One region of the Rhodoferax sp. XS2R6 genome, then DNA from elsewhere that is predicted to be linked to it. Evidence: predicted binding sites of a transcription regulator. Region 1 holds the regulator's gene; the other holds the start of a gene.

Region 1 (5,411 bases):
GCACTGTCACTGTTCCTGTTCACCGCGGTGGCCGGGCGCCTGTGGTGTGGTTACGCCTGCCCCCAAACGGTGTACACCGAGATTTTTCTCTGGCTGGAGAAGTTGGCCGAAGGCGACCGATCGGCCCGCATGCGCCGGGATGCAGGCCCCTGGGGCTGGGACAAGCTGGGCCGCAAGCTGGCCAAGCAGGGTATGTGGCTGGCCGTGTCGCTGTGGACGGGTTTCACCTTTGTGGGGTATTTCACGCCCATCCACAGCCTGGCCAGCGCGGTGTTGGGCTGGGGCTTGGGCCCGTGGGAAACCTTTTGGGTGCTGTTTTACGGGTTTGCCACCTATGGCAATGCAGGTTACTTGCGTGAGCAGGTCTGCAAATACATGTGCCCCTATGCGCGCTTCCAGAGCGCCATGTTCGACCGCGACACCCTGGTTGTTACCTACGACGAGGAGCGTGGTGAGCCACGTGGTGCGCGCTCGCGCAAGGCCGACCCCCTGTCCTTGAACCTGGGTGCCTGTGTGAACTGCAGCCTGTGTGTGCAGGTGTGCCCCACGGGCATTGATATCCGCGATGGCCTGCAGTACGAATGCATAGGCTGCGGCGCCTGCGCCGATGTGTGCGACACCGTGATGGACAAGATGGGCTACGCCCGCGGCTTGGTGAAGTACTCCACCCAAAACGCCGTCAACCAACACTGGACCCGCGCCCAGACCCTGCGCCATGTGTTGCGCCCGCGGGTGCTGGTGTACACCGGCATTCTGGTGGCCGTGGTGGTGGCCATGCTGGTGAGCTTGGCGCTGCGCTCACCGTTTCGGGTGGATGTGGAGCGCGACCGGGGTACGCTGGCCCGCATCGTGCAGGGTGGCAAGATCGAAAACGTGTACCGCCTGCAGATCATGAACGCGACCGAGCAGGACCAGGACTTCAGCGTTAGCGCCAGCGGGATTGAGGGCATGAGCACCCAGATGGACAGGCCGACCGTGGCCATTGGTGCCACGCAGGCGCGCTGGGTGGCGGTGCGGGTGCAGATTCCTTATGAGGCTGCACCGGCAGGCTCCCACCCCATCCACTTTGAAGTAACCAACGGGGCCCACAGCAGCACCGTGACCGAGAAGTCGGTATTTATTGTTCCCCGTTAAGGATTGTTATGGACACCCAAGACCCTTCTTCGCAGCAGCCCTGGTGGCATTTTGGTTACGTCTGGCTGGTACTGTCTGGCCCGGCCATTGTGGTGGTGGCTGGGTTTGTTACGCTGTATTTGGCTGTGTCGGGGGCCGACCCGGTGGTGGACCAGAACTATTACCAAAAGGGCATAGAGATCAACCGCACGCTGGCTGCGACACCGGAGAGCCTGGCCCCAGCTGTGCAGGCGCGTAACCACGCGGCCACCGGGGTCAAGCCGCAGGTCGCTCCGGCGACCCCCTAAGCCATCTCAGGCTGTTTAGTTGCAGACCTTGGGATTGACGATGTCCTTGAGGGCCTCGGTATTGAGGATGCGCACATGGCGCTGTTTGACTTCCACAATGCCGTCTTCCACAAATTTGGAGAAGGTGCGGCTCACGGTTTCGAGCTTGAGGCCCAGGTAGCTGCCAATTTCTTCGCGCGTCATGCGCAACACCAGCTCAGACTGCGAGAAGCCGCGTGCATGCAGACGCTGGACCAGGTTCAGCAAAAAGGCCGCCAGGCGCTCCTCGGCCCGCATGCTGCCCAAGAGCAGCATCACGCCGTTCTCCCGCACAATTTCCCGGCTCATGATCTTGTGCACATGGCGCTGCAGCGCATTCACTTCGCGTGACAGTTCTTCAATACGGTCAAACGGCATGACACACACCTCGGCATCTTCCAGCGCCACGGCGTCACAGGTGTGGTGGTCGTTGACGATGCCGTCCAGCCCCATCACCTCGCCCGCCATCTGAAAACCGGTGACCTGGTCGCGCCCGTCCTCCGAGGCCACGCAGGTCTTGAAGAAGCCGGTGCGAATGGCATACAGGCTGGTGAACTTTTCGCCGTTGCGGAACAGGGCCCCGCCGCGTTTGATCTTGCGGCGGCTGGCCACCACGTCGTCAATCTTGTCCAGCTCGCTGGCGCTCAGGCCCAGCGGCATGCAGAGTTCGCGCAGGTTGCAGTTGGAGCAGGCCACCTTGATGGTGTGGGGCGTCAGGGGCGTGGCCGGCGCAATGGCAATGGTGGCGTGTGCCTCGGCGGCTTTGGTGGTGGGTGCGATTGGCTCAAACATATGGTTCCCCTGATGCAAGTCAATTATGTTCCTGGTCATGCGCTGGCTCCTTGATGTAGATCAAGCAGTTTGTGCAGGGCTTGCGTCACAGTCTGTGCGGTAGCTTGGAGTATTCATGAACGCCGTCGTAGACACCACCCCCATCTCGGAAAATTTGCTGACCCGTTTCGACGTTGCAGGGCCGCGGTACACCTCCTACCCCACGGCAGACCGCTTTGTCGAGGCCTTTACCGCCGACGACTACGCCCAAGCCCTGGCCCAGCGCCGCAGTGGTGCGGCGGCCTTGGCATTGCCGCTGTCACTGTATGTACACATTCCGTTTTGCGAGTCGCTGTGTTACTACTGCGCTTGCAACAAGATTATTACCAAACACCACGACAAGGCCGCCACCTACCTGCGCTACCTGAGCCGCGAGGTGGACCTGCACACCGAACGTATGGGCACTGGCCAGACCGTGAGCCAGCTGCACCTGGGCGGTGGCAGCCCCACGTTTTTGAGCGACACCGAGCTGCGCGAGCTGATGGGCATGCTGCGGCGCAACTTCAACTTTGCGCCGGGTGGCGAATATTCCATTGAGGTGGACCCGCGCACGGTGGACGCGACCCGGCTGGACACCCTGGCCGAACTGGGTTTTAACCGCCTGAGTTTTGGCGTACAAGACTTTGACCCCGCGGTGCAGAAGGCGGTGCACCGGGTGCAGCCGGCCGAGCAGGTGTTTGCGCTGGTTGCGGCGGCGCGCGCCCGGGGTTTTGAGTCTATCAATGTAGACCTGATCTATGGCCTGCCGCAGCAAACCCCGGAGTCGTTTGACCGCACGCTGGCCCAGGTCAACCAGCTGCGACCCGACCGAATTGCGCTGTATGCCTACGCCCACCTGCCCGAGCGCTTCAAACCCCAGCGTCGCATTGCCACGGTGGAGTTGCCCAGCGCGGGTTCCAAGGTGTCGATGTTGTCGCGTTCGCTCGCTGCCTTTATGGGGGCGGGTTATGTGTATGTGGGCATGGACCACTTTGCCCTGCCCGAAGACTCGCTGGCCGTGGCCAAGCGCCAGGGGCGGCTGCACCGCAACTTCCAGGGTTACAGCACCCAGCCCGATTGCGATTTGATCGCCTTGGGCGTGTCGGCCATCGGCCGCATTGGTGCGACCTACAGCCAGAACGCCAAGACGTTGGACGAGTACTACGACTACCTGGACCAGGGCCGTTTTCCAGTGGTGCGCGGCCTGGCCGTCACACGCGACGACCTGGTGCGCCGCGCCGTCATCATGGCGCTCATGTGCCAGGGCCAGTTGCAGTTCGAGTCCATCAACCTGGCCTACTTGGTGGACTTTAAAAACTACTTTGCCACTGAGATGGAGGCGCTGCAAACGCTGGCCGGGCAGGGCCTGGTGGTGCTGGACGACAGCGGCATCCAGGTCACTGCGCAGGGCTGGTTTTTTGTGCGCGCAGTGGCCATGGTGTTTGACAGGTACCTGCAGTCCGACCGCACCCGTGCCCGCTTCTCCAAGATCATTTAGCATGGCCTGATGCAATCTTCTCTGGCACTCACGGCCCTGGTGATGGGTCTGGTGGGCGGGCCGCACTGTGTGGCCATGTGTGGCGCTGCCTGCGCGGGTATAGGGCAGGCGGCGGGCCCGCGCCAAACCTCGGCACTCCTCACCTTTCAAGTCGGCCGTGTGATCGGTTATGCGGCGCTGGGTGGGCTGGCGGCCGCGTCCATGCAGGGCCTGGGCTGGCTTACGGTGCAGAGCGCTGCACTGCGGCCCGTGTGGTCCATGGTGCATGTGGCGGCGCTGGTGCTGGGGCTGCTGCTGTTCTGGCAGGGGCGCCAGCCGCTGTGGTTGCAGGCCGGTGCCCGCACGGTGTGGGGCTATACCCGCAGCCTGGGTTTGCGCTGGGGCCGTGGGGCACCGCTGGGGCTGGGCATGTTGTGGGCGCTGTTGCCCTGCGGTTTGTTGTATTCGGCGCTGCTGGTGGCGGCATTGGCGGGTGACGTGGTGAGTGGGGCCGCCGTCATGGCCCTGTTTGCCCTGGGCACCTCGGTCACCATGCTGCTGGGGCCCTGGTTGTGGCTGCGCCTGCAGGGCGGCCAGATGGGTGATGGGCAATGGGGCGTGCGCTTGGCGGGGGCGGCGTTGGCGGCCAGTTCGGCGTGGGCTTTGTGGATGGGATTGGTGCACAATCAGGCTCCATGGTGCATCACACCTTGATGCACATCAAGAACCACCCCCTGTTGGAGGGCGCCCCCCATGGACCAAACCGCCTACGCTGCCGAGGCCTTGCGACTGGCAGAGCTGCGCAGTCTGGGGGTGCTGGATACCGCGGCCGAGCAAGCCTATGACGACGTTGTCAAGCTCGCCGCCTTCATTTGCAACACCCCGATCGCGCTGATTTCCCTGATTGACGAGGATCGCCAGTGGTTCAAGGCCCGGGTGGGCCTGAACGCGATGGAAACGCCGCGTGGCATTGCGTTTTGTGCGCACGCCATTACCGAACCCGACGCCCTGATGGAAGTGCCCAATGCGCTGGACGACAGCCGTTTTGCTACCAACCCCCTGGTCACTGGCGACCTGGGTATCCGCTTTTATGCCGGGGCACCGCTGCTGACCGCCTCGGGCGCTGCGCTGGGCACCGTGTGTGTGATTGATCAAGTTCCCCGCAAGTTGACCGAGGCGCAGGCCGAAGCGCTCAAGGCCCTGTCGCGCCAAGTGGTGCAACTGCTGGCCCTGCGCCGCGCCAATGCCGAGCTGGAGCTGCTGTCGCGCGCGCAGAGCCTGCGCCAGCGCGAACTGGAAGACGCGCAAAAACAGCTGCAGGAGCTCAACGACGAGTTGTCCGAGCAAAGCCTGACCGACGCGCTGACCAACCTGAAGAACCGCCGCGCCTTCGACCGGCTGCTGGCCAATGAATATGCCCGCGCCTTGCGCACCCGCTCGCCGCTGGCATTGCTGATGGTGGATGTGGACCACTTCAAGGCCTATAACGACCAGTATGGCCACCTAGCCGGCGACCAGGCCCTACAGGCCGTGGCCGCGGCCATCAAATCGCAGGCCCGGGCCTACGACCATGTGGCCCGCTACGGCGGCGAAGAGTTTGCCGTCATCCTGCCCGACACCCAAGTGGCCGACACGCGTGCGGTGGCCGAACGCATCCGCCAGGCGGTGCAAGCCCTGCAGGGCTT
Region 2 (5,411 bases), on a different contig from region 1:
CCGGTGCGGCAGCCGGCGCGGCCATTGGCCAAAGCATGGGTGGCAAACAGGGTGCGGTGGTGGGGGGTGCTCTGGGTGGCGCTGCAGGTGCGGCCGTCAGTACCCGTGGCTCGGGCCAGACCGGTGCCGTGATTGGCAGCGCCGTGGGCGGTGCCGCCGGTGCGGCCGTGGGCCAGTCGGTGGGTGGGCGAACCGGCGCCGTGGTGGGCGCCGGTGTAGGCGGTGCTGCGGGTGCTGGCGTAGGCCGCAGTGTGAGCCAGCAGCATGCGCAGTCACGGGCCTATGGACCTAACCCTTATTACCAACGCGCGGGTTACCGCGGCGATGAACACCGCCATGGTTTCAAACCCCACAAGGGCAAAGGCCACGGCCACCACCACGGTCGCGGCCGTGGCCATGACCGCCATGACGACTGAGTGAGCCCGGTTTAACTGCGCAAAGTCTGGCCAAAAAAGGCCAGCGTGCGGTCCCAAGCCAGTTTGGCGGCAGGGGCATCAAACCGTGGCGTGGTGTCGTTGTTGAAGCCGTGCTGGGTGCCCGGGTACTGGTGGGCCGTGTAACGGGCCCCGGCAGCCTTGAGGGCGGCTTCATAGGCCGGCCAAGCCGCGTTGATGCGTTCGTCCACCGCCGCAAAGTGAATGAGCAGCGGGGCCTTGACCTTGGCGGCCTCCTCAGGCGTCGGATGGTTGCCATAAAAAGGCACGGCCGCCGCCAAATTGGGCAGGCGCACCGAGAGCGTGTGTGCCATACCACCGCCGTAACAAAACCCCACCGTACCGAGTTTGCCGTTGCCCTGCGGCAGGGTTTGCAGCCATCCCGCCGCGGCCACAAAGTCTTCGCGGGTTTTGGTCTGGTCCAGTTGGGCAAACAGGGTGCGTGCCTTGTCTTCGTCGCCGGGGTAACCCCCCAGCGGTGTCAGGGCGTCGGGCGCCAGTACCAAATACCCTTCCAGCGCCAGCCGGCGGGCAATGTCCTCGATGTGGGGGTTGAGGCCCCGGTTTTCGTGCACCACCAGAATGCAGGGCAGCTTGCCATCCGCCTTGGCGGGCTGGGCCAGGTAGCCTTTGATGCTGCCGTAACCGGCGGGCGAGGGAATATCGACCATGCGGGTGCTGATGCGTGCATCGTCTTTGGGCACCACCTGGCCCATGGCAAAGTTGGGGCTCAGAGCCGCCAGCAGGCCCACAGCCGTGGCGCCACCCACGGCAAACTTCTGGGCCTTTTCCAGAAAACCACGCCGGTCCACCAAACCGTGCACATAGGCATCAAACAGGATCAGCAGTTCTTGGTCGAAGTCTTGTGCGGTCTTGCGTTGCATGGAGGCCTCCAAAAAGAAGGCAGCTTAGCCCGTTGTGCTTCCGTTTGTATTAACAGGGCTGGATGCAGGGTTTTCGCCCAGGGCCACTTCACCACCCAGGGCCTCCAGCAGATCCGGAATCAGCTGCACCAGCTCACCCGTGGCAATCGCCACATCGGCATCAAAGTTGTCGTCCTTGCCGTCGCCCGCTGCCTTGGCCGCTTCTTCAAACACAGTGTCCAGAAACGCAATTTTCTTGATCTGCAAGGCCTCTGTCAGCACAAAAGACACACGTTCGTTCCAGGTCATGGCCAAGCGGGTGGGCATTTTGCCCAGGGCGATGTGTTGCGCGACTTCGTCGGTGTCCAGCGCATGGCGGGTGTAACGCACCACGGCTTTGGACTCGTCGGCGGCCTTGAGTTCACATTCGCGGTCGACACTAAAGTCGGGTGGTGCCTCTTGCGTGCCCAGCCAGCTCGCCATGGCCGCCGCGGGAGACACCTGGGTGTTGATGAGCTGCACAGCCAGGCCGTCCACGGCCTTGATCAGCGCGGTCATCACCTCGTCAGCCTTGGCCTGGCTGCCGGCATCGAGCACCAGGCGCCCGGCCTTGGGGTCGATCCACACCAGCACGCTGGACTGTTTGGTAAAGGCCATGGGCAACAGGGCCAGGCGCGCATCGTCGCGGATTTCGCGGGCCTCTTTTTTACCGGGTTTGCGCCCGGTCGTCGCCTCGATCTGCTGCAGCTGTTCCTGCACCTTGCGTTTGACCACCGAGCCCGGCACGGTTTTCACCTCAATCATGAGTTTAAGCAGCCACTGGCCGCCAATGATCTCCACCAGCGGGCCATGGGCCTGACCACGCGGCTCGGTCCAACCCACCGACTTCTCCTGGCTCGCGCCACATTCGACAAACCGTGCGCCGTCCAGCGCGTCTTCCAATTGCGCTTGCGTGGTCGACCAGGCCGACACCAAGCGGTACACCATCATGTTTTTGAACACGTTTACCCTTTTCTTGCAGAACCGGGCATTGTGATGCAACTTTACAAACCCTTATCCCAACGCAATCGCCAGCGTTACATGCGCGCAGCACACTAACTCTCAACCTGATGGCGATATCCGCTACGGGTTCAAGACCTAAGGAGCTCCCAATGAAGACCCATTTCAAAACCCTGATCATTGCCACCTTGCTGGCTGGCGTCGGCGTTTCTGCATTTGCCTACAAAGACAAAGACGGTGGACACATGATGGATGGCGGACCGCGCATGGAACGCAGCCACCGCATGGACCCAGCCAAGATGGAAGAGATGCACGCCAAACGCAGTGCCGACCTGAAAGCCAAGCTGAAGATCACCGCGGCCCAGGAAGGCGCCTGGACCACCTTTACCGCAGCCATGAAACCACCCGCCCGTGATGCGCAGCAACGGCCTGACCGCGCCGAACTGGAGAAGCTGAGCACACCAGAACGCCTGGACAAGATGCGTGCACTGCGCACCCAGCACATGACGGACATGAACACGGCCATGGAAAAGCGCGACCAAGCCACCAAGGCGCTGTACGCGACCTTGTCCGCCGATCAGAAAAAGCTGTTTGATGCCCAGCACGCTGGCAAACACGGCAGCCGTGGCGGCCGCGGCAAGTAAGCTCAGGCGAGCAACTGGGCCAGTTCGCCACTGGCGATCAGGGCCTGCACGTCACTGGCACCGCCGACCAGCGTGCCTTTGACAAACACCATGGGGAATGTGGGCCAGCCGGTCCACATTTTCAGGGCGTTGCGACGGCGCCACTGGTTCAGGTAACTGCCGTACTCCAGGTAGGTGTAGGGCACCCGCACCGCGTCCAACGCGGCGCGCGCCTTTTTGGGCATGGGGTTCAGCCCCATGCCCACCACCACCACGGCATCACGTGCCACGGCGGCCTGCACTTCCTGCACGATGTCCTGCTGGTGGCCCGCAATGCGCGCACGCACAGCGGGATGAATCTGGGTTTCTTCCAGGATGGGGCGGGGCATGGCAGTCTCCAAAGGGTAAGGCGCACGGATTATGCAGGCCAGGGCTGGCTTGATGGAAATCAATGTCCGGGTCGCATGCGGGGCCTACACTGCTAGGCATGGCCACTATGCCCACACCCCCATTCACCCCTCCTGTGGTCCGCAGCATTGACATGATGCGCCCCATGGCCTGGCTGGTCTTGGCGTGGCGCGACATGGTGCGCGCGGGCTGGGCCAGTGTGGCCCATGGGCTTGTGCTGGCGATGTTGGGCGCCGCCATCGTGGCCGTGGCCTACCAGCATTTCTGGCTATTGGCCGGGGCGCTCTCCGGGTTTTTGGTGGTAGCCCCGGTGCTGGCAACCAGCCTCTACGCACTGAGCCGCGCGCTGGAGCGCAAAGAAACGGCCGACTGGAGCGTGGTCTTCAAGACCTGGCTGAACTGGCAACACAGCCATTTCAACAAATGGGGCAACGACTACTGGTGCATGGTGCAGTTTGGCGCCTTGCTGGCCTTGGCAGCCACAGGCTGGGTGGTGACATCGGCCGCGCTGATTACCCTGCTGGCACCGGTACCCATCCACACCCCGCTGGACTTTGTGCACCATGTGGTGCTGGCGCAAGACAGCTGGTTGTTTGAGTTGTGGCTGGCCCTGGGCGGCGTTTTGGCGGCGCCCTTGTTTGCCTCCAGCGTAGTGTCCATGCCCTTGTTGCTGGACCGCCGCATTTCCTTGCTGCAGGCGGTATTGACCAGCTGGCGCACGGTGCTGGCTAACCCGGTGCCCATGGCGTTTTGGGCCGCGCTGATCATGGGTTTTACGCTGCTGGGCTTGGGCTCGCTGCTGCTGGGGCTGATTCCCGTGATTCCCATGCTGGGCCATGCGAGTTGGCACGCCTACCGGGACCTGGTGGATGCTTCGGCCCTGCCAGCCCGTGAAGCGTATTCCGAACCGTATGCACCGCGGGACAAACGCTGATGTTCGGGTTTTCGGAAGAACAGATTGCCGGCTTTGGCCTGAGCTTTGGCGTGGGCGGCTTCATGCTCTACATGCTGTTCATCATCGGGCAGCTGGCCTGGGAATCCAAGGCCGGAAAGTTCGGCACCTTTGTGCTGTTTTTGGGCCTTGCCTTTGGCATGGTGGGTTTTGCCGCCAAATTTGTGATTCAGTGGCTGCTGACGCCCTGAGCCCTATCAGCCAGGGCCTCAGGCGCCCAGCACCCGATTTTTACCAGCGCGTTTGGCCAGGTACATGGCCTGGTCGGCACGTTTGATGGCGTCTGCCGCATCTTCATCAGCAATCAGCTGCGCCACACCGGCACTGAAGGTGATGAGTACTTTTTCTGTCCCTGCCAGGAAGAACTTTTTGGTTAATTCGCGCTGCAAGCGGGTCATCGCATCAATCCCTTTGTCCAAGGGTGTATCGGGCAACAAGATGACAAACTCTTCACCGCCATAGCGGGCCAGTGTGTCCTGAGGACGCATACATTCACGCGCCACCTTGGCCAGGTGGGTGAGCGCAATGTCGCCCGTGGCGTGGCCCATGGTGTCGTTGAGTTTTTTGAAGTTGTCGATGTCGAGCAAGGCTACGCTCAGAGGCGCGTCTTTGCGCCGCACATTCGACACTTCGCGGTTCAGCGCTTCGTCCAGGCCCTTGCGATTCAGGGCACCTGTTAACGGATCGTGGCGCGCCTGAGAACTCACCCGGTCCAGTTCCAGGTGCAGTTTGGCCAACTGGGCATCGGTTTCCGTGGCACGCACACGCATGTTTTGCAACTGTTCGCGCGAGACCTGGCTCTCCTGCGCCATCGAACGGGTGGTGCTCACCACATCTTTGAGCACCGGGGCAATCTCGGCAATCGACTTGGCCTGTTCAATCAGCTTGGCACTCTCTTCCAGCTTTTGCTGGAAGTTTCCGGTGGACTGTGTCATTTGTGAGAGCCGCTCCACAAACATTGCCAGCATGCTGCGCATCTCGTTCTGCGCTTGCAGGGTTTTTTGCTTGGCATCTTTCTGTTTGAAGATGACGTCTTTCAACCGGCGCTCCACATCGTCCAGACGTCGCAAAGTCAGCGGTGGAGTGGAGGCCTCCATCAAGGCATCCATCTGGCCTTTGAGCCATTGCTCAT

Evidence for each region. Region 1 encodes FNR, which switches genes on or off when oxygen is low (the NO sensors DNR and NnrR bind a similar motif). Its sites were predicted from a motif close to TTGATNNNNATCAA; they were not measured.
Region 2: AC097A_RS18775 (DUF2189 domain-containing protein) is a predicted target of FNR. The motif match lies at 3,358-3,371, and genes of this name have one in related genera.

What each region holds. Positions count from the first base shown of each region.
Region 1 is NZ_JBWMAY010000001.1:235,337-240,747, reverse strand. Features, by position in the region: gene ccoG (cytochrome c oxidase accessory protein CcoG) at 1-1,134, shown strand, start outside; gene AC097A_RS01145 (FixH family protein) at 1,143-1,421, shown strand; gene fnr (fumarate/nitrate reduction transcriptional regulator Fnr) at 1,437-2,156, opposite strand; gene hemN (oxygen-independent coproporphyrinogen III oxidase) at 2,347-3,747, shown strand; gene AC097A_RS01130 (sulfite exporter TauE/SafE family protein) at 3,757-4,440, shown strand; gene AC097A_RS01125 (GGDEF domain-containing protein) at 4,480-5,411, shown strand, end outside.
Region 2 is NZ_JBWMAY010000007.1:128,013-133,423, forward strand. Features, by position in the region: gene AC097A_RS18750 (glycine zipper domain-containing protein) at 1-416, shown strand, start outside; gene AC097A_RS18755 (dienelactone hydrolase family protein) at 428-1,318, opposite strand; gene AC097A_RS18760 (recombination-associated protein RdgC) at 1,343-2,299, opposite strand; gene AC097A_RS18765 (Spy/CpxP family protein refolding chaperone) at 2,449-2,940, shown strand; gene AC097A_RS18770 (glutaredoxin domain-containing protein) at 2,943-3,308, opposite strand; gene AC097A_RS18775 (DUF2189 domain-containing protein) at 3,416-4,261, shown strand; gene AC097A_RS18780 (DUF2788 domain-containing protein) at 4,261-4,470, shown strand; gene AC097A_RS18785 (diguanylate cyclase) at 4,489-5,411, opposite strand, start outside.